Regions from separate parts of the Brevibacterium sp. LE-L genome, predicted to be linked through region 1. Evidence: riboswitches for the same ligand, from Rfam matches in the RefSeq annotation. Region 1 holds a riboswitch; each other region holds the start of a gene.
What was found. Region 1 has a riboswitch for thiamine pyrophosphate ahead of thiO (glycine oxidase ThiO). Riboswitches for the same ligand answer to the same signal wherever they lie in the genome.
Positions count from the first base shown of each region.

Region 2: it holds a riboswitch for thiamine pyrophosphate, as region 1 does, so the genes downstream of both, thiC (phosphomethylpyrimidine synthase ThiC) here and thiO (glycine oxidase ThiO) in region 1, are expected to answer to the same signal.
Region 3: it holds a riboswitch for thiamine pyrophosphate, as region 1 does, so the genes downstream of both, ACQE2J_RS15130 (ECF transporter S component) here and thiO (glycine oxidase ThiO) in region 1, are expected to answer to the same signal.
Region 4: it holds a riboswitch for thiamine pyrophosphate, as region 1 does, so the genes downstream of both, thiM (hydroxyethylthiazole kinase) here and thiO (glycine oxidase ThiO) in region 1, are expected to answer to the same signal.

Region 1 covers NZ_CP189759.1:2,809,551-2,817,259, reverse strand. The annotation lists gene ACQE2J_RS12755 (PepSY domain-containing protein) at 1-200, shown strand, start outside; gene ACQE2J_RS12750 (thymidine kinase) at 193-822, shown strand; gene ACQE2J_RS12745 (mismatch-specific DNA-glycosylase) at 819-1,463, opposite strand; gene ACQE2J_RS12740 (SRPBCC family protein) at 1,487-2,002, shown strand; gene ACQE2J_RS12735 (ThiF family adenylyltransferase) at 2,013-3,242, opposite strand; gene ACQE2J_RS12730 (thiazole synthase) at 3,239-4,006, opposite strand; gene thiS (sulfur carrier protein ThiS) at 4,008-4,265, opposite strand; gene thiO (glycine oxidase ThiO) at 4,262-5,422, opposite strand; TPP riboswitch at 5,412-5,515, opposite strand; gene thiE (thiamine phosphate synthase) at 5,527-6,210, shown strand; gene ACQE2J_RS12710 (ketopantoate reductase family protein) at 6,207-7,172, shown strand; gene ACQE2J_RS12705 (DedA family protein) at 7,126-7,709, opposite strand, start outside.
Region 2 covers NZ_CP189759.1:3,886,805-3,894,513, reverse strand. The annotation lists gene ACQE2J_RS17665 (ABC-ATPase domain-containing protein) at 1-1,354, opposite strand, end outside; gene ACQE2J_RS17660 (amidohydrolase family protein) at 1,386-2,177, opposite strand; gene thiC (phosphomethylpyrimidine synthase ThiC) at 2,187-4,013, opposite strand; TPP riboswitch at 4,009-4,117, opposite strand; gene ACQE2J_RS17650 (M18 family aminopeptidase) at 4,246-5,550, opposite strand; gene ACQE2J_RS17645 (DUF1684 domain-containing protein) at 5,685-7,292, shown strand; gene ACQE2J_RS17640 (M13 family metallopeptidase) at 7,379-7,709, opposite strand, start outside.
Region 3 covers NZ_CP189759.1:3,312,453-3,320,161, reverse strand. The annotation lists gene ACQE2J_RS15145 (hypothetical protein) at 1-530, shown strand, start outside; gene ACQE2J_RS15140 (energy-coupling factor transporter transmembrane component T family protein) at 548-1,393, opposite strand; gene ACQE2J_RS15135 (ABC transporter ATP-binding protein) at 1,386-2,963, opposite strand; gene ACQE2J_RS15130 (ECF transporter S component) at 2,963-3,592, opposite strand; TPP riboswitch at 3,614-3,722, opposite strand; gene ACQE2J_RS15125 (universal stress protein) at 3,814-4,773, opposite strand; gene ACQE2J_RS15120 (DUF4916 domain-containing protein) at 4,910-5,449, opposite strand; gene ACQE2J_RS15115 (MmgE/PrpD family protein) at 5,644-7,140, shown strand; gene prpB (methylisocitrate lyase) at 7,140-7,709, shown strand, end outside.
Region 4 covers NZ_CP189759.1:1,387,379-1,395,087, forward strand. The annotation lists gene ACQE2J_RS06210 (CGNR zinc finger domain-containing protein) at 8-589, opposite strand; gene ACQE2J_RS06215 (alpha/beta fold hydrolase) at 637-1,476, shown strand; gene istA (IS21 family transposase) at 1,563-3,149, shown strand; gene ACQE2J_RS06225 (ATP-binding protein) at 3,146-3,916, shown strand; gene ACQE2J_RS06230 (NUDIX hydrolase) at 4,246-4,689, opposite strand; TPP riboswitch at 4,680-4,778, opposite strand; TPP riboswitch at 5,215-5,310, shown strand; gene thiM (hydroxyethylthiazole kinase) at 5,399-6,223, shown strand; gene thiE (thiamine phosphate synthase) at 6,220-6,855, shown strand; gene ACQE2J_RS06245 (ABC transporter substrate-binding protein) at 6,911-7,709, shown strand, end outside.

The DNA.
Region 1 (7,709 bases):
AGGCCATCGATCTCAATGATCCGATGACCTTCGACGAAGCTCTCAAGCTGGCCCAGGAGAAGGCCGAGGGAAAGCTCGTCGGCTGGAAGCTCGAATACGACGATGAGATGAAGGAATTCCAGTTCGACTTCGACCAGAACGGCGAAGAGACGGAAGTCACCGTCGACACCGACTCCAAGCGAGTCAGCGTCGATGACTGACTCCGGTCGGCTCGTGGTCATCGCCGGACCCATGTTCTCCGGAAAGTCCGAAGAGCTCATGCGCCGGGTCCGGCGAGCCACGATCGCGGGAGTCGATGTCCTCGTCGTGTCCCATTCCCTCGACACCCGTTCGGACATCTCCACGATCACCTCGCACACCGGGGTGAATATCCCTGCGGTGCCGCTCGGTGACGTCGCCTCCATCGCCGAGGCGGCCGGGCAGAAGGACTATGACCTCATCGCCATCGACGAGGCCCAGTTCTTCGGCCCGGACCTCGTCCCCGCAGTCGACGAACTCCTCGGACGGGGAATCGACGTCATCGTCGAAGGCCTTTGCGTGACTTTCGACGGGCAGCCGTTCGAACCGCTGCCCAGCTTCATGGCTGTGGCCGAGGACGTCCTCAGACTCACCGCAGTGTGCACCGTCTGCGGGAGAGACGCTGTGTTCCACCAACGCCTGGAGCTGACAGAGAGCCCACTCGGATCAGAAGCAGCGACGGCAGCTCCGGCTCCCGCGTCGACGCTCGCCGCGACCGCAATCGATGCGAGTCATATCGGTGGACTGGATACCTATGTCGCTCGCTGTCGGCAGCACTTCACAGGAGCCGGGCAACGGGCCTAATCGTCGATGCCGTCCCAGACCTCACGCCAGATCCGCGCGAGATCAGGTATCTGATAATGGGCGTTGAGTCCGCTCGGCTGCGGCACCACATACAGAGCCACATCGGCGGGCCACCCGTCGATCAGTGATGTATTCTGCCGACCGAGCTGGGCTTTCGGCAACCGGTAGCCGGTGCGGAATGCTGTGATCCCGGCGATCGCCACCGCACGCGGTCGAATGTCGGCAAGACGTTCGATGAGATGAGCCGCACCCTCATGCAGTTCCTGCCGGGAGAGTTCGTCGGCGCGAACGGTCGCCCGTCCGACGAGGTTGGTCAAGCCGATTCCACGGCTGAGCAGCTGCTGTTCATCGGCGGGTTCGAGCCCACACGAGGCATCGACCTGATGATCGGTGAGACCTGCCTGGTGCAAGGACGGCCAGAAGCGGTTTCCGGGACGTGCAAAAGGGGCATTGACCGCGGCCGTCCACAGCCCCGGATTGATGCCGACGATGAGCATCTTCAGCCCGGAGGAGCCGCACGGCAGGATATCGTCGATCGCATTCGGATCATCCGTAGCGAACGCCGCAAGGTCGTCCTTGGTCGGTTTTCGGCCGCCCAATGGGGAGGGCCGACGGTTGCTGACGAAGTTGTCCTCACTCACATCCTTCACAGTACCGTCGTACCATGAGCCACGAGCACGTGACCCCACGCACCGGAGAATCAGCGCCCTTCCACTTCGAGGACCGATGGATCGTCGACGTCGGCGCCCAGACCGCGTGGGCGGTGCTGGAACGGGTTGCAGAGTGGCCGCAGTGGTGGCCGGGCCTGACCGCGGCCGAAGAGGCAGGGCTTGCACGCACCGACGACTCGACCGACGGAACCGCTGTGATGCCCGGCAGTCGGGCCCATCTCCTGGTCCATGCCCCGATCGGGTGGTCCCTGCGATTCACCATCGAGGTCGACGAGGTCGATGCTCCCCGCCTCATCCGGTTCCGTTCGGATGGTGATCTGCGCGGCGAAGGCCTGTGGACCCTCACCGATGTCCAGGGCAGGACGGAAATAGATTCACTGTGGTGCGTAACGACGACCAGAACGATCGTCAGGGCGATGCGACCATTGTCCGGACTCATGCACGGTGCTGTGATGAGGGCCGGCGAACGGGGCCTCAGATCCCGCCTGACAGACCGGCCCATCATCTGAACTCACCGCCCTAGTCCGCCTGCGCTGACTGCAGCCGGTCGGCAGCCGACCACGCATCGATGCCGCCGGCGAGTGAGCGCAGACGGACTCCGTTCGGTGCCGAACCGGACAGAATCCCGACGGCCTCGGCGGACCGAGCACCGGACTTGCAGTGGAGGACGATATCGACCGGTGGCTCCGGAGAGACGGCACTGTCACTGAGCACCGTTGTCAGCGCCTCCCAACCGCCGTCTCGGATGCCGCCCAGAGGAAGATGCACAGAACCGTCGATAGCCGACAATTCGCGTTCCCAGTCCTCCCGCACATCGACGACGACCACCTCGGCGCGACCGGACCGGATTTCGTCGACGTCGATCTCGTCCGCCGAGGGGCCAGCCACCCCGCCACCGTCCGAATCCACGGCACAGGCGGCAGCCACCTCGGTGAGATCGGTGACCGTCGGACGATCGGGGTCGGGGGAGAACCGCAGTGTCGAATACTCCCCGGACAGCGCCTCATAGCGCAGCAGCCGACCGATGAACGGTGCACCGATTCCGCAGATGAGCTTGATCGCCTCGGTCGCCATCGCCGAACCCACTGTTCCGCACAGCACCCCGAGCACCCCTCCCTCCGCACAGTTGGGCACCGAATCAGGTTCCGGGATGTCCGGGAACAGGTCGCGCAGCATCGGCCCGTGACCCGGGACGAAGGTGCTCACCTGACCGGCGAATCGGAAGATCGTGCCCCACACCAGAGGAGTGCCGGTGAGCTCCGCAGCATCATTGGACAGGTACCTGGTCGCGAAATTGTCCGCACCGTCGAGGACGACATCGTGGGCAGCGAAGAGATCGAGCGCGTTCTCCGGGGTCAGCCGGCCCACGATCGGGTGGACCGTGAGCGTAGGATCCAGCCGTTCCAGCGCTGCTGCCGCAGATTCGGCCTTCGCTCGGCCCACATCGGCATCCCGGTGGATGATCTGGCGCTGCAGATTCGAGGCCTCCACCACGTCATCGTCGATGATTGTGATCGACCCGATTCCGGCGGCTGTCAGATAGCCCAGCACCGGAGATCCGAGCCCGCCTGCCCCGATGACCAGCACCGAGGCCGCACGCAGACGTCGTTGACCCTCGAGTCCGAATCCCGGCAGGCTCAGGTGTCGGGAGTAGCGCTCCAGCTCCTCCCGGGGCAGGGCCTCCACCGGGTCGACGAGTGGAGGCAACGACACCGCAGCCGCGGTCGAGATCTTGGACCCGGCACTCATCGTGCTGCCACCATTCCGTCGAACGGCGACGATGCCACTGCCAACGGCCGCTTCGGAATCCTTCCTGCCGCGCTCGCCAGGTGCCCGGCTTCCACAGCCAGAGCCATTGCCCGGGCCATAGCGTGAGCATCATGGGCGCGGGTGACGGCGGAGGCCAGGAGCACCGCGGTGCACCCGAGCTCCATCGCCAGAGCCGCATCCGAGGCGGTTCCGACGCCGGCGTCGAGGATGATCGGCACCTGTGCACGGGAGACGATGGTTTCGATGTTGTGTGGGTTGAGGATGCCCAGCCCGCTGCCGATGGGAGCGCCGGCCGGCATGACCACAGCCACCCCGGCATCCTCCAGACGTTTCGCCAGAGCCGGATCATCGTTCGTGTAGGCGAAGACCGTGAACCCGTCGAGGACGAGCTCCTCGGCGGCGGCGAAGAGTTCGACGGGATCCGGCAGCAGTGTGTCCTCGTCGGCGATGACCTCGAGTTTCACCCAGTTCGTCTCCAGCGCCTCCCGGGCCAATCGGGCAGTGAGCACGGCATCCCGGGCGGTATAGCAGCCGGCCGTATTCGGCAGGACCCGTATCCCCAAGCGCTGCAGCATGCTGAATACCGAGTCCCGGGACTCGGCGTCGAAACGGCGCATCGCCACAGTCGTCAGCTCAGTCCCCGAGGCCCGCAGTGCGTCTTCGAGGATGCTCAGAGAACTCGCCCCGCCCGTGCCCATCACGAGTCGAGCCGACATCTCCACGTCATCGATCGTCCAGGTCATCTCAGCCTCCCTGAACAGCGGTGACGATGTCGACGGTGTGTCCGTCGACCAGAGGGAAGCCGGACCAGGCTCCGCGACGAATGACTTCCCCGTCGACGGCCAGGGCCAGCCCTAAGCGTCCGCCGTCGGCAGGTGTCCCATCGGTGTTCAGTTCCCGTCCGGTGACGTGGGCGATGAGGTCGAGCGCCGAGGTGGCGCTCGACAGCTCATGATGTTCGCCGTTGAGGACGATGGTCGGTGAGTGTTCACGGTCGGTCATGAAATGCTCCTCGCTGCGAGATTGGTGGTGGTGTCTTCTGTGGTGAAGCGGAAAGGGGATACGGACTCGAGTGCCCCGTCGGGTGGCCAGTCAGACGAGGCGCCCAGGGCGAGTTCGGCACCGATCCTGCCGCCGAGCGGGCATAAGAGGATGCCATGTCGGAAATACCCCGTGCTCACGACACAGCCGGAATCGATGCGCCCGATCATCGGCAGGTCATCGGGGGACCCGGGCCGGGCGCGGGTGGTGATATCGGTGATCTCGGCATCCAGGATGCCCGGAACCAGTCGCTGCCCGTCATTGAGCAGTCGGTGGATGGCCCCGGCCGGGGTGCCGGAGAGTCCGTCTTCACGGGAGCTGGCACCGAGCACGATCTCTCCGTCGGGGCGAGGTACCAGGTAGACGGGGCGACCGTTGACCAATCCGCGGATGGTGCGAGTCAGCAGGGGAGTCACCTCGGCGGGGGCACGCAGTCGCAGGACATCGCCCCAGACCTTTCGGATCGGCAGTGCCGGCGCCCCCACGATCTCAGTGACGGCATCGCCGGCACAGATGATCACCTGATCGGCTTCGACGCGTCGGCCATCGGCCAGTCGGACACCCACGGTCGCATCGACATCCTTGAGCAGCTGGGTCACCCGCTGCCGAACGAGGGACACCTCGTCAGCCGTCAGGGCAGAGCGCAGAGCGGCGGAGACCCGACGGGGGTCGATCGACCGATCACCGGGAATGTGCACGGCCCCGGCCACGGAAGGCGCCAGCGACGGCTCGATTCGGCGAGCAGCACTTCCGGTGATCAGCTCGGTTGCGAAACCGGACTGCGACTGTGCCTCGCGCAGCTCCCGCAGCGCCTGCAGATCGGCCCGGTCACCGGCGCAGACCAGGGTCCCGGCATCTGTGAAGCCGAGATCGGCTCCGGCTGCGCTCGCCACCTCGGCGGCGAAACCCGGATACATCTCCGCCGAGGCCTGCATCAGCGGGTACAGGGGAGTCTGCCCCCACACCACCTCGGCGGCGGGAGCGAGCATCCCCGCGGCGGCATGGCTCGCTCCCCTGGCAGGGGCAGGGTCGATGATGGTGACTTCGGCACCGAGGCGGCGCAGATACCAAGCCGTGGACAGGCCGATGATCCCGGCACCGACGACGATGACTCTCACAGCTTCTCCCTCCGGCGGCATGATCCGCATCAGGTCTGACGGTCGGCTCTTACGCCCTCTCAGCCTCTTTGGGAGGCTCCCGCGAACTCCTCTACTCTATGACCATGACCACACAGATGCCACCGCGTACCGCAGCGCGGCAGACGAAGAGAGCCTGGCGGGAGGCCCGATTGGCCGAAGCGTCGCTCTACCTGTGCACCGACGCCAGGACCGCTCAAGGTGACCTCGCCGAGTTCCTCGACGCCGCCTATTCCGGGGGAGTCGACATCATCCAACTGAGGGACAAGAGCCTCGAAGCCCGCGCCGAGATCACAGCACTGGAGGTCCTCAGGGACGCCGCGGCACGGCACGGCAAGCTCTTCTCCGTCAATGACCGCGCCGATGTCGCACTGCTGACCGACGCCGATGTCTTCCACGTCGGACAGGGAGACCTCACCAGCGTCCAAGCCAGAGCCGTGCTCGGCCCCGACGTCATCCTCGGCCGCTCCACACATTCTCTCGACCAGGCGCTCGCCGCCGAGGCAGACCCGGAGACCGACTATTTCTGTGTCGGACCGGTATGGGAGACCCCGACGAAACCCGGCCGTGCCGCTGTGGGGACGGAGCTGCTGGAAGCCGTCACCGCTGAGGCGGCCACACCGTGGTTCGCGATCGGCGGGATCTCGGCCGGGGAGAGACTGGAAGCGGTCCGGCAGGCGGGCGCGAACCGTGCCGTCGTCGTCCGCGCGATAGCCTCGGCAGAGGACCCCGCTGCGGCCGCTCGGGGGCTCAAGGAGGAACTGAAATGACTGAATCAGCCGGCAGCGCAGCCTCGGGAACCGATGCCCGGCCCGACCTGTCGATCCTCATTGCCGGGGCAGGCGCCACCGGGGGAGCGTTCGGCACCTATCTGCACGAGGCCGGTCGCAGTGTCACCTTCCTGCTGAGGCGCGCGCGGGCAGAGGCGATCCGCTCGGAAGGGCTGCGCTTCGCTGCTCCGGACCATGACCGGACGAATCAGGTCCGTGTGGTCACCGCAGAGGAACTCAGCGCCGCACCGCAGACCTACGACCTCGTCATCGTCGCGGTCAAAGCGGGCGGCCTCGACTCGGTCATCGACGATATCGGACCGGCTGTGGGAGAGCAGACGACGATCGTCCCGTTCCTCAACGGCATGGCCCAGATCGAGAAGCTGCAGAACCGGTTCCCCGGTCAGGTGCTCGGCGGATTCGTCAAGATCGTCGGCACCATCAGAGACGGTGCCGTCGTCCAACTCACCGATCTGGCCGTGATGACCATCGGCGACCTTGACGGAGCAGACGTGCCGACCCGAATCGTCGAAGCACTCGATGTGCCAGGGTTCAGACTCCAGACCATCGACGGAATCATCGACGGACTGTGGGAGAAGTGGACTTTCATCGCCGCGGCGGGAGTCGTCACCTGCCTGTTCCGTGCTCCGGTCGGGGCGATCATGGATGCCGGAGGCAGACCGCATGTGCATGCCATCGTCGATGAACTCGAAGCTGTGGCCGACGCGGCCGGACACCCGGTGTCAGAGCAGTCCCACGCCATGACGCTGAAGATGCTCACCGAAGACGGATCGGCCTTCACCTCTTCCCTCTACCGGGACGTGACAGCAGGGCTTCCGAGCGAAGCGGAGCACATCCTCGGCGATCTGGCGCTCAGAGCAGACGAGCTGGGAGCAGCGACTCCGCTGCTGGACCTCACACTTGTGCAGCTGCGGGCAGGCGCAGCCCAGCAGCGGCCCTGACTTCTGCCATACCCGTTCGCAGCATCGCCAGATACGGCTCCTGCGGCTGGGCGTGTTCGGCATCGGCTGAACCATGGGCGGCGGTGAACGTGACCATGGGGACGCCGTCGGCATCGTCGAGGACGAGGAGGGTCTCGTATCCGCCCGGACCCACCGAATAGGAGCTGCCGGCGGGCAGATCGAAGACGAGGTGTTCCAACGGACTGTCGGGTTCGGGCCGGCGGTTCATCTCTTGGGCCGCCACATCGGCGAACTGCGCGGCGGTGATGAGGTAGGCCTTGGCCGGAGTCGGTCCGGGCACGGAATGATCGTAGAAGGCCATTCCGCCGCCCCAGACCTTCGACTCGCCGGCGAAGTAGATCGTGCCGGGCAGTTCGATCCCGGCCTCGGCTTGAGGCAGTGTCGCGTCTCTGGCACCCGGATAGGTCACCATCGCCCCGGGCGGTCGTCCGCCCTGCAGATAGCAGGCGAGCCGATCGCGGGCCATGTTCGAACCGTAGCTGACGTACCACACATGTGTTTGAGACATCTCTTCCA
Region 2 (7,709 bases), 1.1 Mb from region 1:
ACGTGACGAAACCGGGGTCGGACGCGTCCGAATCCGTGGCGAGGCCGTGGGCGGTGACACCGACGAGACGGTGCGCTTCTTCGGTGACCTCGCGGGGGACATAGGCATCGAGAGCGATGACGTGATCGGCGACCTCGAAGAACGCACTCGACCCGCCGGCGACGAGCACCGTGGAGACGCCCTGCCTGGTCAGCAGGGGGCGGACGCGGTCGACGAACGGGGTGATCGGCTCCCGCTCGGCAGGAATGAGGTTCCGCATGCGCTCGTCGCGGATCATGAAGTTCGTCGCCGAGGTGTCCTCGTCGATGAGCAGGGTCTGCGCCCCGGCTTCGACCGCTTCGACGAGGTTGGCCGCCTGTGAGGTCGACCCGCTCGCGTTCGTCGTCGAGAACGATCTCGTGTCAGTCCCCGACGGTAGGTTGTTGATGAACGCCGAGATGTCGTCGCCGGTCACGGCCCGACCGTCCTCGGCTCGGATGGAGGTGGCAGAAGGGTCGCTGATGACCCACTCGCGTCCGTCGCCCGCGATATGCGGGTAGACACCGCGTTCGAGAGCGCGCAGAATCGTCGACTTGCCGTGGTACCCGCCGCCGACGATGACGGTGACACCACGGGGAATGCCCATACCGGTGAGGCTGCGCCCGCTCGACAGATCGACCGTGTGCTCGAGTTCCGGAGGGGAGGTGAAGGAGACTGCAGTCTCGACATCCATCGGCCGGTCCGAATCCCCGGAGACACGCGGCAGGACCGCACCATTGCCGATGAATCCGACCAGCTCGACCTCGCCGAGGTGATCGCGCAGTTCCAACTGATCCCTGTGCAGCTGGACGTGCGCCTCCAGGGCGTGGGCGGACGGGGAGCCGGAAGCCGGCCAGCGGTCGAAGAGGAACAGTGCTTCGGCGAGCTTCGGAAGGTCGCGGGTGAGGATGTCGGCGGCCTGATGGCCGAGGATGCGCCGACCGCGGGCCGGCAGATTGACCAGCAGTCGTGCCTCGAAGCCGGCATCGTCGATGAGGATGTTCGTCCTCTCGAGGATCTCCTGGCCCGGCTGACCGAGGATGAGGGCGCGCTGTTTGAGGTCTGCGAGGATCATGTTGCCGGCCCGCAGAAGATAGTCGGCCGCAGCGATCCGGTCGGCACGATCGGTGGTCAGTTCCGGCGGGAGCTTGGCATCGGCCCGGTCGACTCGGACGCGGACCTTCGACGGTGACGCGAAGGGATCGGCCTGGACGCGGTCGATGAAAAGCGTCACCGGTCCGAAGCTGTAACGGCCGCGGATCTGCTTGAGATTGCCGTAGCTGCGACCGTCGAGGCTGTGCAGAGTGGATGCGAGATTCGACTGACGTGAACTCATTGGACACATGCTACTGGTCGGAGATGACTGCTTACTCGCCCCCTTCGGGTCCGATGCCGTAGAACTGCGCCGCATTGGACCAGAACACGGCATCGGCCTCGGAAGCGGTGAGGACTTCGCAGATGAGCGCGAAGTCGGCAGCGGCGAAGGGTCTGCGGGCACGGGTCGACGGCAGGTCCGTGCCCACCATCAGTGCGCCCGGGTCCGTGTCGACGATGCGGCGGACAACCTCGGCGGGATCGAGCTCCACCCGCCCGAAACCGGTGGCCTTGACCTTCACCCCGGCCTCGACGAGGCGCAGCAGAGTGGGCAGACCCTCGGCGTGCATGCCGAGGTGGTCGATGCTCACAGCCGGCAGGGAGGCGATGCGGGAGGCGAGCTCGGCATCGATGGTGCGTGCGTCGATGTAGAGCTCCGCATGCCAGCCGACGAGGTCGAAGACCCGGCGGGCGAAGGTGTCGAGAGCCTCGAGAGCGGTGGAACCGCCACGGGCGATGTTGAAGCGCAGCGCCCTGACGCCGGCGACGTCGAGGGCACGGATCTGATCGTCGCTGGTCTCAGCCGGCAGCTGGGTGACGCCGACATGGTTCGGGCCGAGTTCGCGCAGCGCGGCGAGGAGATACCCCTGATCGAAGCCCTGGAACGAACCGGAGACCACAGCACCGCCGGCGACCTCGACTCCGACCTCCGCCAGGCTCTGCAGGCGGGATCGGTAGTCGGCGACCGTGAACGGGTCCGGCAGATAGCCGTTGTTCTCGATCAGCGGATGATCCGGGTCGATGATATGCAGGTGCGCGTCGAAAGCACGCTGAAGCTCTCCCATGGAACCAACCTACCGAACCCGCGCCCGGGGGCCGACAGTCGGCTCGGGAAGATACACCGTGCCGCCCGCAGCGAGGAACTCGCGGCTCTTCTCCCGCATGCCTGCCAGCGCGGCCTGCGCCTCGGCACTGCCGTAGGTGTCACGGATGTCCTGGGAGATGCGCATCGAGCAGAACTTCGGCCCGCACATCGAACAGAAGTGGGCGGTCTTCGCCGGTTCCGCCGGCAGCGTCTCGTCGTGGAACGCCTCGGCGGTCTCCGGATCGAGGCCGAGGGCGAACTGATCGCGCCACCGGAACTCGAACCGTGCCTTCGACAGTGCATCGTCTCTGGCAGTCGCGCCTGGGTGGCCCTTCGCAACATCGGCGGCGTGAGCGGCGATCTTGTAGGTGATGACCCCGGTCTTGACGTCGTCGCGGTCGGGCAGGCCGAGGTGCTCCTTCGGGGTGACGTAGCAGAGCATCGCCGTGCCGTAGCGGGCGATTTCGGTCGCCCCGATCGCCGAAGTGATGTGATCGTAGCCGGGTGCGATGTCAGTCACGAGCGGACCCAAGGTGTAGAAGGGGGCGCCGTGGCAGAGCTTCTGCTGGCGTTCGACGTTCTCGCGCACCAGGTGGAGCGGAATGTGCCCAGGGCCTTCGACCATGACCTGGACGTCGTGGGCCCACGCGCGTTCGGTGAGTTCGGCGAGGGTGTCGAGCTCGGCGAACTGGGCGGCGTCGTTGGCATCGGCGATCGAGCCCGGCCGCAGCCCGTCGCCGAGTGAGAACGCGACGTCGTAGCGGGCGAAGATCTCGCAGAGTTCGTCGAAGTGGGTGTAGAGGAAGTTCTCCTCATGGTGGGCTAAGCACCAGCCAGCCATGATGGAGCCTCCGCGGGAGACCATCCCGGTGACCCTGTTGGCCGTGAGCGGCACGTAGCGCAGCAGCACGCCGGCATGGACGGTCATGTAGTCCACGCCCTGCTCGCACTGCTCAATGACGGTGTCCCGATAGATCTCCCAGGTCAGAGCGTTCGCCTCGCCGTCGACCTTCTCCAGGGCCTGGTAGATCGGGACGGTGCCGATGGGGATGGGGGAGTTGCGGATGATCCACTCTCGGGTGGTGTGGATGTCGTTTCCGGTCGAGAGGTCCATGAGGGTGTCGGCACCCCACTTCGCGGCCCATCGCAGCTTCTGCACCTCCTCGGCGATGGAGCTGGTGACCGCGGAATTGCCGATGTTCGCGTTGATTTTCACAAGGAAGGCCTTGCCGATGATCATCGGTTCGGACTCGGGATGGTTGATGTTGTTCGGGATGATCGCGCGGCCGGCGGCGAGCTCCGAGCGGACGAGCTCGACATCGCACTGCTCGCGCAGGGCGACGAAGCGCATCTCCGGGGTGATGATGCCTTCCCGGGCGTAGTGCATCTGGGTCACGGTCCGGCCGGGCTTGGCCCGGAGTGGGACCGGTTTGCGACCCCTCCACTGCTGTGAGGGCGCTCCGCGGCGCACGGCAGCGCGACCGTCATCGGCGATGCGGTGTCCGCGGGCGGCGTAGGTTTCGGTGTCGAGGCGGCCCTCGATCCAGGGGAACCGCAGTGCCGGCAGTCCTTCCTCGGGGACGCTGCCAGGGCCGACGGTGCGGTAGACGTGGACGGGAGCGTTGGTCCGTCCGTCGGAGTCCTCGAGTTCGATGCGGGTGACGGGAACGCGGATGTCGTGCTCGGCATCCTCGAGCCACGCCGGAGAATGCGTCGGATACTGCTCGATCGTGAAATCGTTCGTGGAGTTCTTCGCATTGGGCACGGTGGCCGAAGCCGTGGCAGGGACAGGTGTTTCAGGGGTGAACGCAGTCATCTGCAGTCCTCGCTTCCTACGCCGGTATCAACCGGATCAGGTTCTACGGTCTCGGACGATCCAGTCCGATCTCAGCCCTTCTGCAGGGCTCCCGTGGGGTCGTGCAATTCGTATCACGTCGACAGCGGTGAGGACAAACCCCGCCGAGGCGGGGGTGCTTCCACGGAGGGTGCCTCCACGGAGGACAACAGCTCCAGCGAAACGACGCTGCCGCATCAGTTCTGCAGGAGCATCAGCCTTGGAGGAACGTCGTCGCGGCTCTGCCGAGGGCGACGACATCGGCGACCGCGACCATTTCGCGGGCCGAATGCATCGAATACAGGGCCGGGCCCACGTCGACGGTCGTCATGCCCAGGCGTGTCGCCGTGAGCGGACCGATTGTCGACCCGCACGGCATCGCATTGTTCGACACGAAGTCTTGGTAGTCGACGCCGGCGGCCGTGCACGCCCGCGACCACACTGCGGTGCCCACAGCATCCGTGGCGTACCGCTGCTGAGCGTTGAGTTTGAGCAGCGGACCGCCGCCGAGGCGGGGACGCACATGCGGATCATGGCGTTCCGGATAGTTCGGGTGAGCGGCATGCCCGGCGTCCGATGACACGCACACCGATGCCGCCAGCGACGCCAGATAGTCGCTGCGCGTCGAGTCCGGCAGCAGAGAGGCGATGATGCGTTCGGTGACATCGGCGAGGAACGGTCCGCACGCACCGGAGCGTGAGTTCGACCCGATCTCCTCGTGGTCGAAGGCGGCGAAGAGCGCAATGCCTTCGACCGAGTCGGCGTCGAGACTCGTCAGTGCAGTGACCCCGGCATGGACGGACAGAAGGTTGTCCAACCTCGGCGAGGCGAAGAACTCCTCACGTGCACCGAAAAGCGCCGGCTCCTGGGTGGGGACGGTGTACACGTCGTGACCGACCACCGCCTCGGGATCGACCTCGGCGGAAGCGGCGAGCAGTTCGATGACGTCGGCCTCGGCGAGATCGGCCAAGCCGATCACGGGAGCGGTGTGACGCTGCTTGTCCAAGGCCAGACCGTCATTGACCTGCCGGTCGAGGTGGATTGCCAGCTGCGGAATGCGCGCGATCGGACCGGTGCGGGCGAGCACGACCCGGCCGTCGGCGAGGCTGAGGCGACCGGCGAACGCGAGTTCCCGGTCGAGCCAGGAATTCAGCAGCGGACCGCCGTAGATCTCCACTCCGACCTGGCGCATGCCCTCGGCGGTGTATTCGTCCCCGGGTTTGAGTTTGAAGGCCGGGGAATCCGTGTGGGATCCGAACACGCGGAACCCGGGGACTGCCTCGGCGGTGGTCGTGGGATTCATCCACGCGATGATCGCACCGTCGCGGACGACGAAATGGCCGGATCCGGGCGTCAACGCCCATGCGCTCGCCTCATCGAGGCGGGAGAAACCGGCCTGCTCCAAACGGGCGGCTGCGGTGGCTACGGCGTGGTAGGAGCTGGGGGAGGCACTGACGAAGTCGCCGAGGTCGGCCGCTGTCTGCGCGGCGACAACCGGGTCCGGGTGTGATTCACTCATTTCCCCAGCCTATCGTTTGCGGTAGTTTGGATGACAAGGAACAAGGCCTCAGGCACCGGTCAGACATCGGTTCCGAGGGTAAGGCGGCGGCAGGGATCCTGCGCCCGCAACAGCAACGGCAAGGAGTGTTCGACGTGAACCAGTTCGTGACGGAGTGGAACACCTGGCGCGACTCACGGAACTCGGCACTGGCGAAACCGTTCGGCTGGCTCAGCGTCGTCGGACTGCACTGGCTCGACGTCGAGTCCACCTGGCCCGATGCCCCCGGCACCTTCACCGTCGAGGACGGCTGGGTCACCGTCGCCCTCGACTCCGGAATCAATGCCGGTCCCGCTGCCGAGACCTTCGACCTGCTGAGCCAAGCCGCCGGCGGCGGTGCGGGTGCCGGGACAGGCGGCGGTGCGGTCCGAGCGACGAGCCCCTCGGTGCCCAGCGACACCTCGACCCTGCCTGCTGTGACAGACCACGCCGCCACAGGAGCTTCTGCCGCTGACAACGCCTCCGCAGATGCCGGTGCGGCCGAGGCCGGAACCGCGGGTCATGACTCGGCCCCAGCCCGACCGCAGGTGCGTGTCGAGGACAACGGCTTCACCGCGAAGCTGCCGGCCGGGGGATCGCTCAACTGGTTCACCGTCGGCAATGTCCTCTACGAGCTCATCGACCGGGGCGGCCGCCTCGGTGTGCGTGTGCGCGATTCGAAATCGCCGCTGCTGGGCAAATTCTTCGAAGTCCCGGTCTTCGACCCGAACCCAGACTTCGTCTTCCTCGCCCGGTTCACCCGGTTCGACCCGTTCCCGACCCATACGATCGAAACCGCGCAGGAGGATCTGCAGCTGCAGACCCAAGCCGCGGGAACCGTGACCTTCGAAACTCAGCAGGGCGAGGTCACACTGCTTGCCACCGGGTGCCCGAAGACCGGGCTCCACCTGGACTTCCACGATGGAACGAACGGGGCAACCACTTCGGCGTGGCGGACGATCGACCTCGGAGTGCCGAATCAGGACGGCTCGCTCGTCATCGATTTCAACCGCGCGGTCAACTACCCCTTCGCGTTCACCTCGTTCGCGACCTGCCCCGCCCCGATCGAGGGCAACGTCGTGCCCTTCGAGGTCACGGCGGGTGAGCGGCGTCCCCCGTTCTTCTTCTCGGAAGCCGGGATCAACGTGCCGTTCCTGTTCTACGTGTGGTGGGACGAAGAGAGCGCCGAGGTGACCCGGCCCTGGTACTCCCGGTTCGGCCTCGACATCACGGTCCTCAACCCGAACCACGATGACGGTCGGGTCTCGCTCGTCGGCTTCGACGGAGTCGCGATGTCCGGCGGCGACCTCAGCCCGCTGGGGCGCAAGGCCCGATCGCGGCTCATCGACGTCGCCACCGAAGCGCTGACCTCACGGATCCCGGTCATCGGCATCGGAGCGTACTCGGCGTTCGTCATTCAGGCCCAGCGGGAACTGCGCTCGCAGCAGGGCTACAACGACGGCATCGAGGTCGAATACCAGGCGCCGGACGATCGTCTGCTCATCGTGATGAATAACGAACTCGAACCGCAGCAGGCCGGGTTCGATGTCGTCCACACCGACGCCAGTGGGCTGCTGTATGTGGAGATGCCCTTCGACATTCCGCTCGAATCCGAGCTCACCGAGGTCGAGGATTTCGAAGCCGCGCTGCAGGCCGACGCTCCGATCACCAGCTGGCAGGAATTCGACTTCCGCATGGTCCACCTCATCCGCGGCCACCGCTGACCACCCCCAGAACTACCTGACAGCGGCCCAGCAACTTCGCGCGAGGTTGCTGGGCCGCCGTCAGGTAGCAATGGGAGGGGGAGTGGTTACCAGATGGTCACGCGCTCCTCGGGAGCCAGGTACATGCCGTCGCTTTCGCTGACGCCGTAGGTGTCGTGGAAGGCCGTCATGTTCTTCACGACCTGATTGCAGCGGAACTCCTCCGGCGAATGGGGGTCGATCGAGAGCCTGCGGACGCGCTCCTCGGTGCGCATCTTCGACCGCCACGCTTTCGCCCAGGCTTCGAAGAACGCCTTCGCCTGCTCCGGGCTCGGCGCCACTGGCACACCGGGAGTCCCGGCCCGCTCACCGAGTTCGAGTTCGAGAGCCTTCCACCCGATCGACAGACCGCCGAGGTCACCGATGTTCTCCCCGACC
Region 3 (7,709 bases), 500 kb from region 1:
AGACCGCCCTCGGCGAGAAGTGGGAGGACACCCGCGCTCGCCTCGAGGCGGCCGGGGGAGCGTCGGCGAGTCACAGAGAACTTGCCGACGCTCTCTATCCGCAGTTCGAAGGCCAAGTCGACAACCACGGCTGGTGGGTCCAAGGTGCAGTCGTCGCCTACGAGCAGGAGATCGGTCGGCGGGTGCCGGGGCAGCGTGCCGACGGCACCTTCGACGTGGCTGTCTCCCGCACGATTTCCGGTCAGCGCAGCGACCTCATCGCGAAGTTCGCCTCCTTCGTCGACGGCACTCTCAACGGAGCGGCCCTCGAGGGAGAACCCCGCACCTCCGAGACCGCGAAGCGCTCCTTCTGGCGAGCGGACCTCGACGGCGGGATCAAGGTCGAAGTCGCCGCCGAGGCGAAGAGCGACGACAAGACTCTCGTCGTCCTCACCACCTCGAAGCTGCCGAGCCCGGACGCTCTCGAAGACTGGCGGGCCTTCGGCAAGGACTTCCTCAGCCGGCTCGCAGGCCCGTCGGCCCGGGACTGAAGCGCTTCGGCTCAGCTTCAGCCGATGATCGGATTCCAGGTCCCCAGCAGGTGCGCGGCGACGATCGCCAGTGCACAGACGGCCAGGCTGATGAGCACGACCACGAGATCCCGGATCCCGAAGTGTGAGCGCCTGCGCCATGTCCGGCCGGGACGACCGAACGCACGGCCCTCCATCGCCATCGCCAGTGTGGTGGCGCGACGAATCGAGACTACGAGCAGGACGAACACCCCGCTGAAGAGGCTGTGAGTCCTCCGCAGCAGCGAACCTCCGGCCACACCCCTGGCTCGCCGCGCCATCGACAGCACCTGCCATTCGCTGACCAGGAGTCCGAGGAGCCGCGAGGCGGCAAGCACAGAGACCACGACCACCTCGGGCAGGCGCAGATGTTGGATGAGCGCATCGGACAGGTCGCGCGGATCGATCGTCGAGGCGAGCACGATGAGCGGAATCGCCAGGGCCAGAGCCCGGAGGAAGATCGCGGCGGCCGCGGACAGCGATCCGGTGGTGAATAGGATCGGTCCGAAGTCGACGACGACGGGTCCGGTCTTCTCCGCCAGCAAGGCGGTACCCCAGGCCGCGAGCAGGGCGCCGGCAGGCAGGAACCACAGTCTCTTCGCCGCGGCCGACAGGTCGAGACCCGTGGCCGGAAGGGCAAGAAGGCAGAAGACGAAGACGACTCCGGCCGAGACCAGATCGATGCTCAGCAGAGCCCCGACCATGAGGATGAGTGCCACGCCGATCTTCGTCAGCGGGTTGCACCGAACCACGAGGGTGCTGCGCATGACGGGAATGAGCTGGCCCGGATCCGGAACGGCCGCCTCGGTGGGGGAGGAGCGCACCCGCACGAGTCGTTTACTCACCGCGATCACCGGCCCTGACCTGGACGTCGGCGGACAGAGTCGTGGCCCCACCACCGTGGTCGCCGAGATCGAGGAGATCGGCCCCGATCGCCTCGAGGAACGCCTGATCGTGACTGACCGCCACGACCGCAGATCCGTGCGCGAGAGCATCGAGGAACATCTCGACCAGTCCCGCCCACGTCAGCGCATCCTGACCGAAGGTCGGCTCGTCGACGATGAGGACTCGCGGTCGAGGTGCCATCATGGCCGCCACCGACAGGCGCCGTTTCTCTCCTCCGGACAGGCTCTGCGGGTGCGTCTGCGAGAGTTCGGCCAGACCGAGTGACACGAGCAGGTCATCCACTCGTGTCGCGATCTCGGCACTCGACCAGCCGGCCAGTCGCGGACCGAGTTCGAGTTCGCCGGCGACGCTGGAAGCGAGGAACTGATGCGCGGGTTCCTGGAAGACCATCCCGATGCGCGGGGCCAACTGAGCAGAAGGCCAGGCGAAGGGGCGGGTGCGTCTGAGTCCGTCACGCAGCTCTGCCTCGGCGTGGACCGCACCGGCGAATTCGGGAATGAGCCCGGCCATGGTCAGTGCTGTCGTCGATTTCCCGGCCCCGTTCGGGCCGACGAGGCCGAGCGCCTGCCCGGCGCGCAGACTCAGATCGAGGCCGGCGACCGCGGGCGCGCGCATCCGCGGTCGCGCAACGCTGAGTTCCTCCGTGCGCAGCAGCACCTCGCCGAGGCGGTCGTCCGCCCGGTCGGACAGGACCCGTGACCGTTCGGGCTCACCATCGGTCCGGCCGGATCCGCTCAGCGACCGGGTACGGTCATCGCGGGATCGTGAGGGATCCTCGGGCACCCAGATCCCGCAGTCGATGAGAACGCTTGAGAGATTCGGATGACCGAAGACCCGACTCGGAGCGCCCTGGGCGAGGATTCCCTGCCGGCCGAGCACGATCACCCGATCGACGTGATCGAGCCACAGCCCCACGCGGTGTTCGACGACGAGCATGGTCGCCTGAGTCTCGGCCTGCACGGCAAGGACGGCATCACGGACGCCGGGCGCGGAAGACGGATCGATATTGGCCGTCGGCTCGTCGAGGACGATGACCTCCGGCGACATCGCATGGATGCCGGCCAGAGCTAGACGCTGCTTCTGCCCGCCGGACAGCGCCGCACTCGGATGCTCGGCGGGCAGGTCGAGTCCCATGGCACGCAGAGACGAGGGAATCCGAGCCTCGATGGTCTCGGCGGGCAGACCGAGGTTCTCCATCCCGAAGGCGACATCGTCGCCGATGCGGGAGAAGATCACCTGCGAATCGGGATCCTGCAGGACCAGTCCGGTGCCGCCTCGGCGAGGATTCGGAGCCTCGCCGCCGACGAGGAGCTCACCGCTGGATTCGCCGGACTCCTCGGGCAGGACGCCGGCGATGGCATGGAGCAGAGTCGACTTGCCGGCCCCCGAGGGGCCGAGGAGGAGGACCTTCTCACCCGCGGCGATGTCGATGTCGAGGGGCCCGACAGCCGGTGTATCGCGATCGGCATGCGTCCACGAGTATCCGCGTGCCGTGATCGGCAGTGCCATCAGCGCAGGCGACCGGAGGCGAACGAGCTCAGCGCCCCGGTGGCTGCGATCGCCCGATACGCGTACCAGGCGCCGATGCCGGAGAGGACGAGGCCGGAGACGATGGCGCACACCGCGTAGATCGCCTGATAGCCGAACTGCCATTCGGCGTTGTACATGATGTTCTCGCTCACAGCCATGAACGCCGCGGCCACGACCCCTGACAGTGCGGTGATCCAGAGCGTGAACCGCCTGTAGCCGAAGGCGGCGAAGACGAGTTCGGCACCGAGGCCCTGAATGAACCCGGACAGCAGCACGGTGGCTCCGAAGTGTGAGCCGAGGACCGCCTCGACGATGGCGGCGATGAGTTCGCACAGGAGCGCGGCTCCGGGCTTGCGGATGATCGCAGCGGCCAAGGGGCCGGCGAGGACCCACAGGCCGGCGATGAGCCCGATCGAGGGCGGGAAGGCCTGGAAGGCGAGTTCGAGGACCTTCCAGCTCAGCGCCAACACCCAGAACACGAGCCCGACGGCGATGCCGAGCACGGCGGTGGTGACATAGTCCACGACCCGCCACTGCTTCGATTTCGGAGCCCTGGTGTGTGCGGTCGCCGCGGCGGAGGTGGTTTTCGGTGTGGTGGTTTTCGGCATTGTGCCTCCTCATACAAGGAGGGGTGAAGAGTCTCGACTTCCTTCGGCGGTCCTAGCCGCATCAGGTTCGAGGGTCTGCAGCTTCTTCTGCACTCTCAGCGCCCCTGACGGCGCTCCCCTGTCGTAGCCACCACTGTACAACAGGGGAGAGCGGGCTCCGGCACGGAGCTGTCCGGTCCGCGGACCCTCAGGTGCCGCTGCGCTGTCAGGTGCCGTTGCTGTCAGCTCGGGACGACCATCACCGTGCCCTCGGCATGATTGAGGACTCCGCGTGAGACGGAGCCGAGCAGGACGCTGCGGAACCGTCCTCGTCCGCGCGTGCCCATCACCGTCAGCTGCGCCCTGGCGCTGATCTCGACGAGCGTCTGCGTGGGGTCACCGACCGGCACCGAGGAGGACACCTCGAGATCCGGGAACTGCTCGGACAGCTGCGCGATCTCTTCCTCCAGTCCGGCAGCGATCTGCTTCTGCCGCCGTCCCGTGACTTCGGAGCTGAGCTCGAGCTCGGGGTACCAGTAGAGCCATTCCTCTCCCGCCGGAAGCACCGCGACGACTTCGAGTGCTGTTCGGCGCAGGGCGGCTTCGGCGGCCGCGGTGACCATGGCGACCCGGCCGGTGTCCGAACCGTCGACGGCCACGACCACCGGTCCGTCCGCCTCGGCGTTCGCGGCATGGTGGGGGACGACGATCGTCGGACAGTGAGCGTGAGCCGGCACGGCGGTGGACACCGAGCCGAGGACGCGGCCCATGAAGCCGCCTCGGCCCCGCGCGCCGAGGATGATGACCTCGGCATCGGTGCTCAGCGCGATGAGCGAGCCGGCCGCATCGCCGGGCACGGTGCGGAAGCTCTTCTCTCCGGGATGATCGCGGAGGAGTTCGACCGCCTCGGCGAGGATCTTCTCCGCTTCCTGCTTCGCTATCGCGTCCTCGGGCTCGCTGGGAATCGACGCCATGTTCGGGTAGATCATCGTCGGCAGCGGATATGCGGTCACGACGGTCAACGTGGTCTTGCGTCGTTCGGCTTCCAGCGCGCCGCAGCGGACCGCGAGACCGGCGAGTTCGGAGCCGTCGAAGCCGACGAGGACGCCGAATTCCCGGTTGAGACCGGACTCGGACGGCCGGGCATCAGCCGGACGTGTTTCGGGGGTGTGGGACTCGGGCATTGGGGACTGGGCAGACATCTCGAACCTCTCCCTCGGGGCCTGGCCAACCCAGACGCCGACGACGGCCCCGACCAGCGGTATCGTCTGCGTCGCCACCAGTCTACCAAGGTTATTCTACGGAATGTAGAAAATGGTGTCTGTGAGAACCGCAGTCTCAGACCGGGAAGCCCAGATGGGTGAGCGCGGCCTTGAGGATGAAATCCTGACCGTGGCAGAGCTCGCTGGTGATGTCGGGGCGCAGGGTCTCCTCGGGGGTCAGCCAGTCGAGACTGAGGGCATCGGCTCGTGGAGTGCACTCGCCGCGGACCTCGAGGACGAAGCACATCGAGATCGCGTGCTGCCGGGGGTCGTGGAGGAGGCCGGAGCCTTCGGTCGGGAAGTATTCGGCGATGTGGAACGGGGAGATCGACGGCGGGATGACCGGCAGCGCCATCGGGCCGAGGTCGTTCTCGGCGTGCCGCATGAGCGCGGAGCGGATCGATTCGTGGAAGCGGATGCGCCCGCCCACGACCTCGCGGCCCAGGGTTCCGTCCTCGAGGCTGCGCAGCAGCAGTCCGATGCGTTCGACGTTGCCGGCCTCGCCGACTCGCACGGGGATCGCGTTGACGTAGGGGATGGGGATCCGTCTGCGCAGGCGGGCGAACTCCGCATCGTCGAACCAGTTCTCATCGAAGTCCAATGCAGTGCGGGTCATGAGGCAATCGTCCCATATCGGGGGTCGGTGCAGAAGAGGCATCGGACCCTGTTGGTGAACCAGCGCACACATCGGGTAAAATATCTTGATGTCGAGATAAATCTCCGACCGGCAGAGATCTGCCGAGTGCCGTGACCTACAGTGGGGTCAGCACCTGACGACCAGTTCCGGTCAAGGACTATGAAGGGGTATCCATGATCAATCATGAAGTCCGCACTCATAAGAGCTCAGAGAACCTGGCTCGCGAAGATCAGCTCGCTTGGAAGATCGCCGAAGTCGCATCCGACTCGACGCCGGTCGACGCAGACGTCACCGAGATGGTCATCAACCGCATCATCGACAACGCCGCCGTGGCAGCCGCCTCGGTGCGCCGCTCCGCTCCGACGCACGCTCGTGAGCAGGCGCAGGCTCATCCGTTCAACCCGGGTGCCAACATCTTCGGTCTGCCCGTGACCGATCGCTTCTCTCCGGAATGGGCCGCTTGGGCCAATGGTGTGGCCGTGCGTGAACTCGACTTCCACGACACGTTCCTCGCTGCCGAATACTCGCACCCCGGCGACAACATCCCGGCCGTCCTCGCGGTCGCCCAGCACAAGGGCATCGGCGGCAAGGACCTCATCAACGGCATCGCCACCGGCTACGAGATCCAGGTCGACCTGGTCAAGGGCATGTGCCTGCACGAGCACAAGATCGACCACGTCGCCCACCTCGGCCCCTCCGCGGCGGCCGGCATCGGCGCGCTGCTCGGCCTGCCCACCGAGGTCACCTTCCAGGCCGTCCAGCAGGCGCTGCACGTGACCACCGCGACCCGTCAGTCGCGCAAGGGCGAGATCTCGTCCTGGAAGGCTCATGCTCCCGCCTTCGCCGGGAAGATGGCCGTCGAGGCCGTCGACCGTGCGATGCGCGGTGAAGGGGCACCGAACCCGATCTACGAAGGCGAAGACGGCTTCATCGCCTGGATCCTCTCCGGCCCCGAGGCCCGCTACACCGTCCCGCTGCCGGGCCAGGGCGAAGCGAAGCGTGCGATCCTCGACACCTACACCAAGGAGCACTCGGCCGAGTACCAGGCGCAGGCGCTCATCGACCTTGCGCGCAAGCTCGGCGGACAGATCGAGGATCTGACGAAGATCAAGCGCGTCGTCATCCACACCTCGCACCACACCCATTACGTCATCGGCACCGGCGCGAACGATCCGCAGAAGATGGATCCCAAGGCCAGCCGCGAGACCCTCGACCACTCGATCATGTACATCTTCGCCGTGGCCATGCAGGACCAGGGCTGGCACCACGAGCACTCCTACGCTCCCGAGCGCGCCGGTCGTCCCGACACCGTCGAGCTGTGGCACAAGATCGAAACCACCGAGGACCCGGAGTGGACCCGTCGCTACCACTCGACCGACCCGAACGAGAAGGCCTTCGGCGGCCGCGTGGAGATCGAGTTCGACGACGGATCGACACTGACCGACGAGATCGCCGTGGCCGATGCCCACCCATTCGGTGCGCGTCCCTTCGCCCGGGCGAACTACATCGAGAAGTTCAAGACCCTCGCCGAGGGCGTCATCTCCGATGCGGAGCAGGCCCGGTTCCTCGACCTCGCTGAGAACCTCGAGAACCTCGATGCCTCGGGTGTGGGCGAACTCAGCTTCGTCGTCGACGGACTCGAGCACAGCGGATCGAAGGGCATCTTCTGATGCTCGGCGCACAGGCAACCCCGGCCGAGCGTCGCGCTGAGTTCCGCGAACTCCTCGCCGGCGACAAGATCGTCCAGTTCCCCGGCGCCATCAACCCGATCAACGCTCAGATCATCGAGCAGACCGGTTTCGAAGGCGTCTACATCTCCGGCGGTGCATTCTCCGCGGCCATGGGTCTGCCCGATATCGGGCTGACCACGCTCACCGAGGTGGCCGACCACGGACGCAACATCGCGCGAGTGACGAACCTGCCGACATTCATCGACGCCGACACCGGATGGGGCGAAGCCATGAACGTGGCCCGCACCGTCCAGGAGTTCGAGGACGCAGGGATCTCGGGCATGCACCTCGAAGACCAGGTCAACCCGAAACGCTGCGGCCACCTCGACGGCAAGGAGGTCGTGACCGCGGCCGAGATGTCCAAGCGGATCAAAGCGGCGGTCAAGGGCCGTCGCGATGAGAACTTCGTCATCTGCGCCCGCACGGACTCTCGCGCCGGAGAAGGTCTCGACGCCGCCATCGACCGGGCCAAGGCCTACGTCGATGCGGGAGCGGACATGATCTTCCCC
Region 4 (7,709 bases), 1.4 Mb from region 1:
GCCTGAGCTAAGACTTGTTGTCTCGCCCGGCGGCATGGCGGGCGACCTTAGCGCGGTTGCCGCATCGTTGCATGGAACACCAGAGGCGCTGCTGCGAGCGTGACCGATCGATAAAACGTATTCCGCACCTCTGGTGCGAACACACCTTGATCCGTGACTGTTCTCCTTGGGCAATAATCGAGATTGCATCTGCCGCGAGCACTCCAAACACGTTCTCTATCGATGCCATTTTGGTTATGACCAACTCAGGGTCTGATTCGTCAATCTCCTGACGCGGAGCCGCAGCAGCCCATCGGTTGACCAGCAAAATGTGCCGCGAATGCAGCGCTGTTTGAGGGACAAGCAAGGCATCAATACTCTCACGCAGATCAAGGCAGTCGCTCAGATCCTGGTCCGTGATGGAGGTCTCGACGCCGAACCCAGATTCAGGTGGAACGAGCCGGGCTTGCCCTGCCCACACCCTCAGTGTTTCCGGGGAGGTCAGTGTCTCGCGGGGCGTCGTAGCCCGGTCTCGCAGTGTGTTGACGAAATCGAGCGCCACTGATCCGCCGTAGAACAGCCAAGGCTCGAAACGCTGTGATGCAGTCACAGACCTCATTCTATGAGCTAACCCTTTTATGCGGTTAGTATCGAATTGTGATTGATGTTCTGAGCTTGCCTTCGATTCGCCTGCACTACACGCTGTCAGGGAACACTGACCCGAATGCTCCGACGGTCGTGCTCCTGCATGGCTGGCCGCAAACCTCAGCCTGCTGGGATCAGCTCACCCCGCTCCTGCCAGACGCCTATCGGGTCATCGCCCCCGATCTGCGCAGCTACGGGCTCAGCGACAAGCCCCAGGGCGGGTACTCCAAACGTCGCATGGCTGCCGACATCGTGGAACTTCTCGACGCACTCGACGTCGAACGTTCCCATGTGGTCGGCCACGACCGTGGGGCACGAGTAGCGCACAGGTTCGCGCTCGACCAGGCTGACCGGATCAGGACGCTCGCGGTCTTGGATGTCGTGCCCACGCATGCGATGTTCCAATCCGATACCGCGACGGCGGCCGGATTTTTCCACTGGCTCTTCCATATGCAGCACGACCTCCCCGAGGCAATGACATCTGGTCGGGAAGAAGAGTATCTTCGCTATTTATTCCATCGATGGACACTGCGGCGCGACCGTCTCGAACCGATGATCGGTCACTACATCGAGTCCTTCAAGCAACCGGGCGCAATGCATGCGGGATTCGAGGACTACCGAGCGACCTGGGAAGACCTCGATCACGATGAACACGACCATCAGGTGGGGTACCGGGTCACCGTTCCCACGTTGGCCCTTTGGGGAGATCACGGGCTCGCGGCCCAAGCTCCAGTGCTGAGTAAGTGGAGAGACTACGTCGAAGAAACCCGAGATAGCACGTCTCTCCTTGAATGGCGCGTAGCGCTACTTGGTCCCGATAGTCCACGTACCTGGTATCAGTTTTCTGGATAGGTGGTACTGCCGTGATTTCGGTGGTCTTCTGAGCGGTGGGGCGGCACGTCCGTGTCGCCCGTCACTGAGTCGGAAAGGCCCTTGGTATGGTCAACTATCGGGCGATCATGGAGCTGGTGCTCGCAGATCGCAGTTACAGCGAGGTCGTCGAGACCGTCGGATGCTCGCGACGCGACGTCTCTCGTGTGAAGCAAGCCCTCACCCGGCACGGAGTGACCTCGGCTGCGGCGGTCGGTGATGCCGAGCTCGCGGCGTGGTTCCCGGACGGACGCCGGCGGGTCTCGGTGGAGTACGCGCAGCCTGACCTGGCGCGCGTGCTGACGTCGATGAAGCAGAACCGGCACTTCACGCTGCTGCAGGCATGGCGCCGCTACGCCGACACCCAGAGCGGCGGGCAGAAGAAGTACGGGTATTCGCAGTTCTGCGCCCTGTTCGCCGACTACGTCAGATCGCATGACCTGGTCGCCGTGCTCCACCACGAGCCGGGACGGGCGATGCTCGTCGATTGGGCCGGTGACACGCTCGATCTCGTCGACGCGGTCACCGGGCAGGTCACCAAGGCGTACCTGTGGGTCGGGGTGCTTCCCTACTCGGGGGTGTTGTTCTGCCGCGCCTACGCGAACATGAAGTCGCCGGCGTGGCTGGACGCGCACGTGCGCGCGTTCTCGTTCTACAGGGGCGTGGTCCAGCTGGTGGTCCCGGACAACCCGACGACGTCGACGCATCCGCGGCGCAAGGGTGACCGGGAGCGGATTGTCAACGCCCGCTATCAGCAGCTCGCCGACCATTACGGGACCGCGATCGTCCCGGCCCGGGCGGGCAAGCCCCGCGATAAGGCCGCGGCCGAGAACGCCGTCAACGTGGTCAACAAGCGTGTCATCGGCTACCTCGAAGACGAGGTCTGGACGAGCCTGTCCGAGCTCAACGACGCGATCGAGCAGCGCGTCGACGAGATCAACCACGACCTGCGTCGGGCCGACGACACGACCCGGTGGCAGCGATTCGAGGCCGAGGAGCTGTCTTTGCTCGGTCCGCTGCCCGATGCGCGGTTCGAAGAGGTCGAGTGGAAAGAGCTCAAGGCAGGGCGGAACTACCACGTCACCGCCGATTCCCAGCGCTACTCCGTGCCCTATCAGCTAGCCGGGCGACTGTTGCGGGTCCGGCTGACGTCGTCGCGGGTGACGGTGTTCGACGGCACCGCGATCGTGTGTGAGCACCCCAGACTGTGGGGCCGCAAGGGCCGGTACTCGACGCTTCCCGAGCATGTGCCCAAGCAGCATCAGGGCATCGACGGCCTGTGGTCGAGGCGCTGGTTTACCGATCGTGCCCGCAGCGCCGGCCCGGCGACCGTGACGGTGATCGAGCAGGTCCTCGACCGGCAGACGATCGAGGCGCAGGGATATCTCGACTGCCAGAACATCCTGAGCGGACTCGGAAAGCAGAACCGGCAGCGGCTCGAGGCCGCCTGCCAGGAACTCGTCAACCGGGGCGGGTACGCCACCTACACGACGCTGAAGCGCATCATGGCTGCGATCGACAGCGACCAGAAGAAACCCAGGGCGCCGATCCCGGCCGCGTCCACACGCAAACGCGCAGCCAGCGCACCGAATGGACCCGATGTGTACGTGCGCGACGCGTCTCACTACGAGACCGGAGGGGAGGAGGCCCGGTGACGTTCACGAGCATCGATTACGACAAGTTCCGCCAGCTGCGGGTCACGCATATCGCGACCCGGTTCGAAGAACTCATCGACGACGAAGCCAACGACACGCTCACCCCGGAGCAGATCTTTCTCACCGCTACCGACGACGCACTCGAGCAGCGCCGGATCCACAAGGTCGACAAGCTCATCCGTGCCGCCGGCTTCCCCCTCCCGCAGGCATCGATCGCGGAGATCGACTACCGCGAGGATCGTGGCATCACCCCGGTGCGGATGCGTCGCTACGCCGCACACGACTGGCGAGCAGATCCCACCAACCTGCTGATCACCTCACCGACCGGCGGTGGGAAGACCTATCTGGCGTGCGCGCTCGGCATCGCGGCGTGTCACAACGGCCACTCCGTCGTCTACGCCCGGATGGACGACCTGGCCAGGAGGTTGGTGATCGCCCGCGGGGACGGTATCGCCCACCAGAAGCTGCTCAACGACCTCTCGCACACGGATCTACTCGTGATCGACGATTTCCTCACCGTCGGGATCGACAGCGACGCTGCCAGCGATCTGTTCGCAGTGCTGGCGAACCGGGAACACCGGCTGCCAACGATGATCGCCTCGCAGACGGGGCCAGCGCACTGGGTGGCCGAACTGCCGGACCGAGTCGCTGCGGACTCGATCGTGAACCGGCTGTCGAACCAGGCCCGAAAGATCAGCCTCGGCCAGATCGACATGCGCAGGCTCCGCCACGAGCAAGCCCGCGCCGACGACGGCTACTGGGAGTAGCCGCCAGGACGACAGGTGCCGGCCCCGAGCACACGCTCGGGGCCAGTACCACTCCCACCGAGCACCAGTACCAGGTACGTGGACTATCCGTACCAACCGACGCTACGCGCCACTTGAAGGTGGCATCATCGAGAACTGCGGGCATTTCGTACCGGAAGAACGCCCTGAATCTCTCGCTATGCGACTGCGAGACTTCTGGGATCGTCACGAAACGATCAACTGACAGAACCCGCATTGTGTCGCACTGCATCTACCAGGAACCCCGTGCGGTTCCAAAAGTAGTTGTCCTCTTTCCGTCGTTCGGTATCATTCAAACGTATTGAGATAGTTCAAGAGCTTTGCGCGAGCCGGAAGGCAGTCTCGGCAACTTCGCGCACATCAAGACTGAGTGCAAGGTCTCCGTGTTCGAGGTCTTCGATTGAAAACCAGCGTGCTTCCAGCGCGTCATCAGCTGCCACGGGTACCCCGGTTCGCCAGTCGCACCGCACCGCGACGAGGACGAAGTGCTGGAGGAGGGTGCCGGAGTCGTCGTGATGGAAGGCATCGACAGCGGTGAACACCTCGCGTGCCTCACCGTGCACGCCGGTTTCCTCATGCAACTCGCGTAGGGCGGCTTGCTGAATTGTTTCGCCGGTTTCGATTTTCCCCCCAGGGAAGCCCCACCGCCCGACATCTGGCGGGTTCGCGCGACGCACCAGCAGCACGTCGCCGCCACGGATGACTGCTGCGATCGTCGCGACGATCGGACGGGACGGAGAGGTGGAAGCACTCACTTGGACATTCCTTCGCTAGTTCGAACTAGAGCAGGTTCGACGGGTGTGATCTCAGCCGCAGATCCCGTGCAGCACCCCGTGTCACGTCACACCAGTCTACCGAGGATTTGTGCTGCTCATCGGTCGCTGGCTCTTTGCGAGGGAACGTTTATCCGAGGTCTTGCGTTCACTCCCGCCGCTTTTTTCGTGTACTGACGGAGGTGCGGGTTCCGTGCAGCAGGAGTGGAGGGCGCCGATGCCGCCGGCCGATCTCACCCGGAGCCCCTCAGAGGCTGGTAGTCCTCAGCGTCTCCGTGCTCCTGCCGACCGCATGGTTTTGTACCAGGATGGGGCCGTGGTCGGCTGCCCGTGTTGGTATTTGATCTTTCTATATGGTCCCTGACACCGTGGGCTGCACCGATCTGGTTCAGTGTCGGCGAATCACCGTCGACAGCCCCCGCCAGGATCTGCCGTGCTCCTGACCATCGGCGGCCCTAGCGTTCCACGGGAGTGCTCCCAGTTGTGGCCGAATGCGTTAGGGTAGTGGGCAGTGACACGGGGTGCCGCACCCAGCGGCTGAGATCACACCCGTCGAACCTGATCCAGTTCGTACTGGCGAAGGGAATGTCCGGATGACTTCAGCGCGTTCGAGATACCGATCCAGGTGTCCGCTTTCGGCGTGCCGTCATGGTGATCGACTTTCTTTCGCAGTGGAAGAAAGCGAGAGTTCATGTCTGTCTCATCATCCGCGGTTCTGCTCGGTGAGCTGAGGGCGCAGACCCCGTTGGTGCAGTGCATCACTAACTCGGTGGTCACGAACTTCACCGCGAACACCTTGCTGGCCATCGGCGCGGCACCGGCGATGGTCGACATCGTCGGCGAGGCCGGACCGTTCGCCCGTGTCGCCGGGGGCCTGTTGGTGAATCTGGGAACGCCGATCCCGGAGCAGCGTGCGGCGTCCGAGGAAGCGGTCGCCGTGGCGAACGATGCGGGCACGCCGTGGGTGCTCGATCCGGTCGCGATCGGGTCGCTGCCCATCCGGACAGCTCTCGCCGAGAAGCTCGCCGCCCAGCACCCGTTCGCGATCCGGGGCAACGCCTCCGAGATCCTCGCGCTCGCGGGGGCCGGAACGGGTGGCAAGGGCGTCGAAAGTGCGGATGAGACCGAGGCGGCCGCACCGATCGCGATGCGGTTGGCGAGAGACCTGCGCACAGTCGTGGCGGTGTCTGGGCCGGTGGATCTGGTCACCGACGGTGAGCGCATCCTCCGGGTTTCAAACGGCGATCTGCCGCTGACGAAGATCACCGGCGGTGGGTGCGCGCTGGGTGCGCTGATCGCGGCATTCGCTGCCATCCGTGGTGAGTTCTCACCGGTCGAGGCGGTGGCTGCTGCGCATGTCGTGTACGGGATCGCCGCTGAGCGGGCCGCTGCAGAGACGGCGGGGCCCGGGTCGTTCGCTGCCCGTCTGCTCGACGCGCTGTACGCGATCAGCGCAGCGGAGGTGAGCGCGTCGGAGCAGGTGCGCGCCGAGACGGCGCCGGGCGGTGGGGCGTGAACCTCGGCATCTACCTGGTGACCGATCGTGCGCTCTGCGGTGAACGGGGCGTGGCGGAGACCGTGCGGGCAGCCGTCGATGGCGGGGTGCGCACCGTACAGCTGCGCGACAAGCATGCCGGCTTCGATGCACATCTGCGTGAGCTCGAACGTCTGGCGGAAGCGATCCAGGGCCGCGCGCTGCTGCTGGTCAACGACCGGCTCGATGTCGCGATAGCAGCGAGAGAACGCGGCATCCCGGTCGACGGGGTGCATCTTGGGCAGGGTGACCCCGCCGTGCGATCGGCGCGCGACGAGTTCGGCCCCGATGCCGTGATCGGCCTGACAGCGAACAGTGACGAGCACCTCGCAGCGGTGACGCATTTACCCGAAGGCACTGTGGACTACCTCGGCATCGGCGTGATCCGCCCCACGGCCACCAAGCCGGACCATCCTCCGGCGCTGGGGTTCGACGGCTTTCGACGCCTGGCGGCCGCGGCGTCGGTGCCCTCGGTCGCGATCGGCGGCATCGGTATAGACGATATCGCCCGGCTGCGCGACGACGGCGCCGCAGGGGCTGCCATCGTCTCCGCGATCTGCGCCGCCGAAGACCCCAAGGCGACCGCGCGCCGATTCGTGCGGGCCTGGGGCTGAGCACGAACCGCCCCTGATTCCCAAACCTCATTCCCCGAACAGAACATGGAGAACCGTGACCATCTCACCCAGATTCCGACGCGCATTGACCGCAGCCAGCGCAATCGCGCTCACCACCGTCGTCCTCACCGGCTGCGCCGGCACCGACAACGATGCCCCGGCCGATGATCAGCGCACGACCGTGCGTTTCGCGCTCGACTGGACCCCGAACGTGAACCATACTGGCCTGTACGTGGCCCTGCACGAGGGGTACTTCGAAGACGCCGGCATCGATGTCGAGATCCTGCCGTTCAACAACAGCAACCCCGAGGTGCTCGTCGACGCTGGTCAGGCGGAGTTCGGTATCAGCTTCCAGGACACCGCCTCCATGTCGATCGCCTCCGGCGCCGACCTCACATCGGTGCTCGCCGTGCAGCAGACGTGGGCGACCGAGGTCGCTGTGCTCGGCGACCGCGACGACATCACTAGCCCCGCAGACCTCGACGGTCTCGTCTTCGGCGGCTTCGACAACCCCGCCGAAACGATCACCATGCAGGGTGTCGTGCAGGCCGCAGGCGGTCAAGGCGACTTCGAGACTGTCGTGCTCGGCACGAGCGCATACGAGGCGCTCTATTCGGGGGACGTGGACTTCACCGTTCCGTTCGTCGCGGTGGAGGGCGTCGAGGCTGAGCAGCGCGGGATCGAGCTGAAGAACTTCGCCTACACCGACTACGGGTTCCCCGACGCCTATCAGGTGATCGTCGTCGGCAACGGTACTTGGCTCGAGGAGAACCCCGATGTGGCGCGCGACTTCGTGCAGGCGCTGGCCCGAGGATATGAGGACTCGATCGCCGATCCGGAGGCGACGGCGGAGA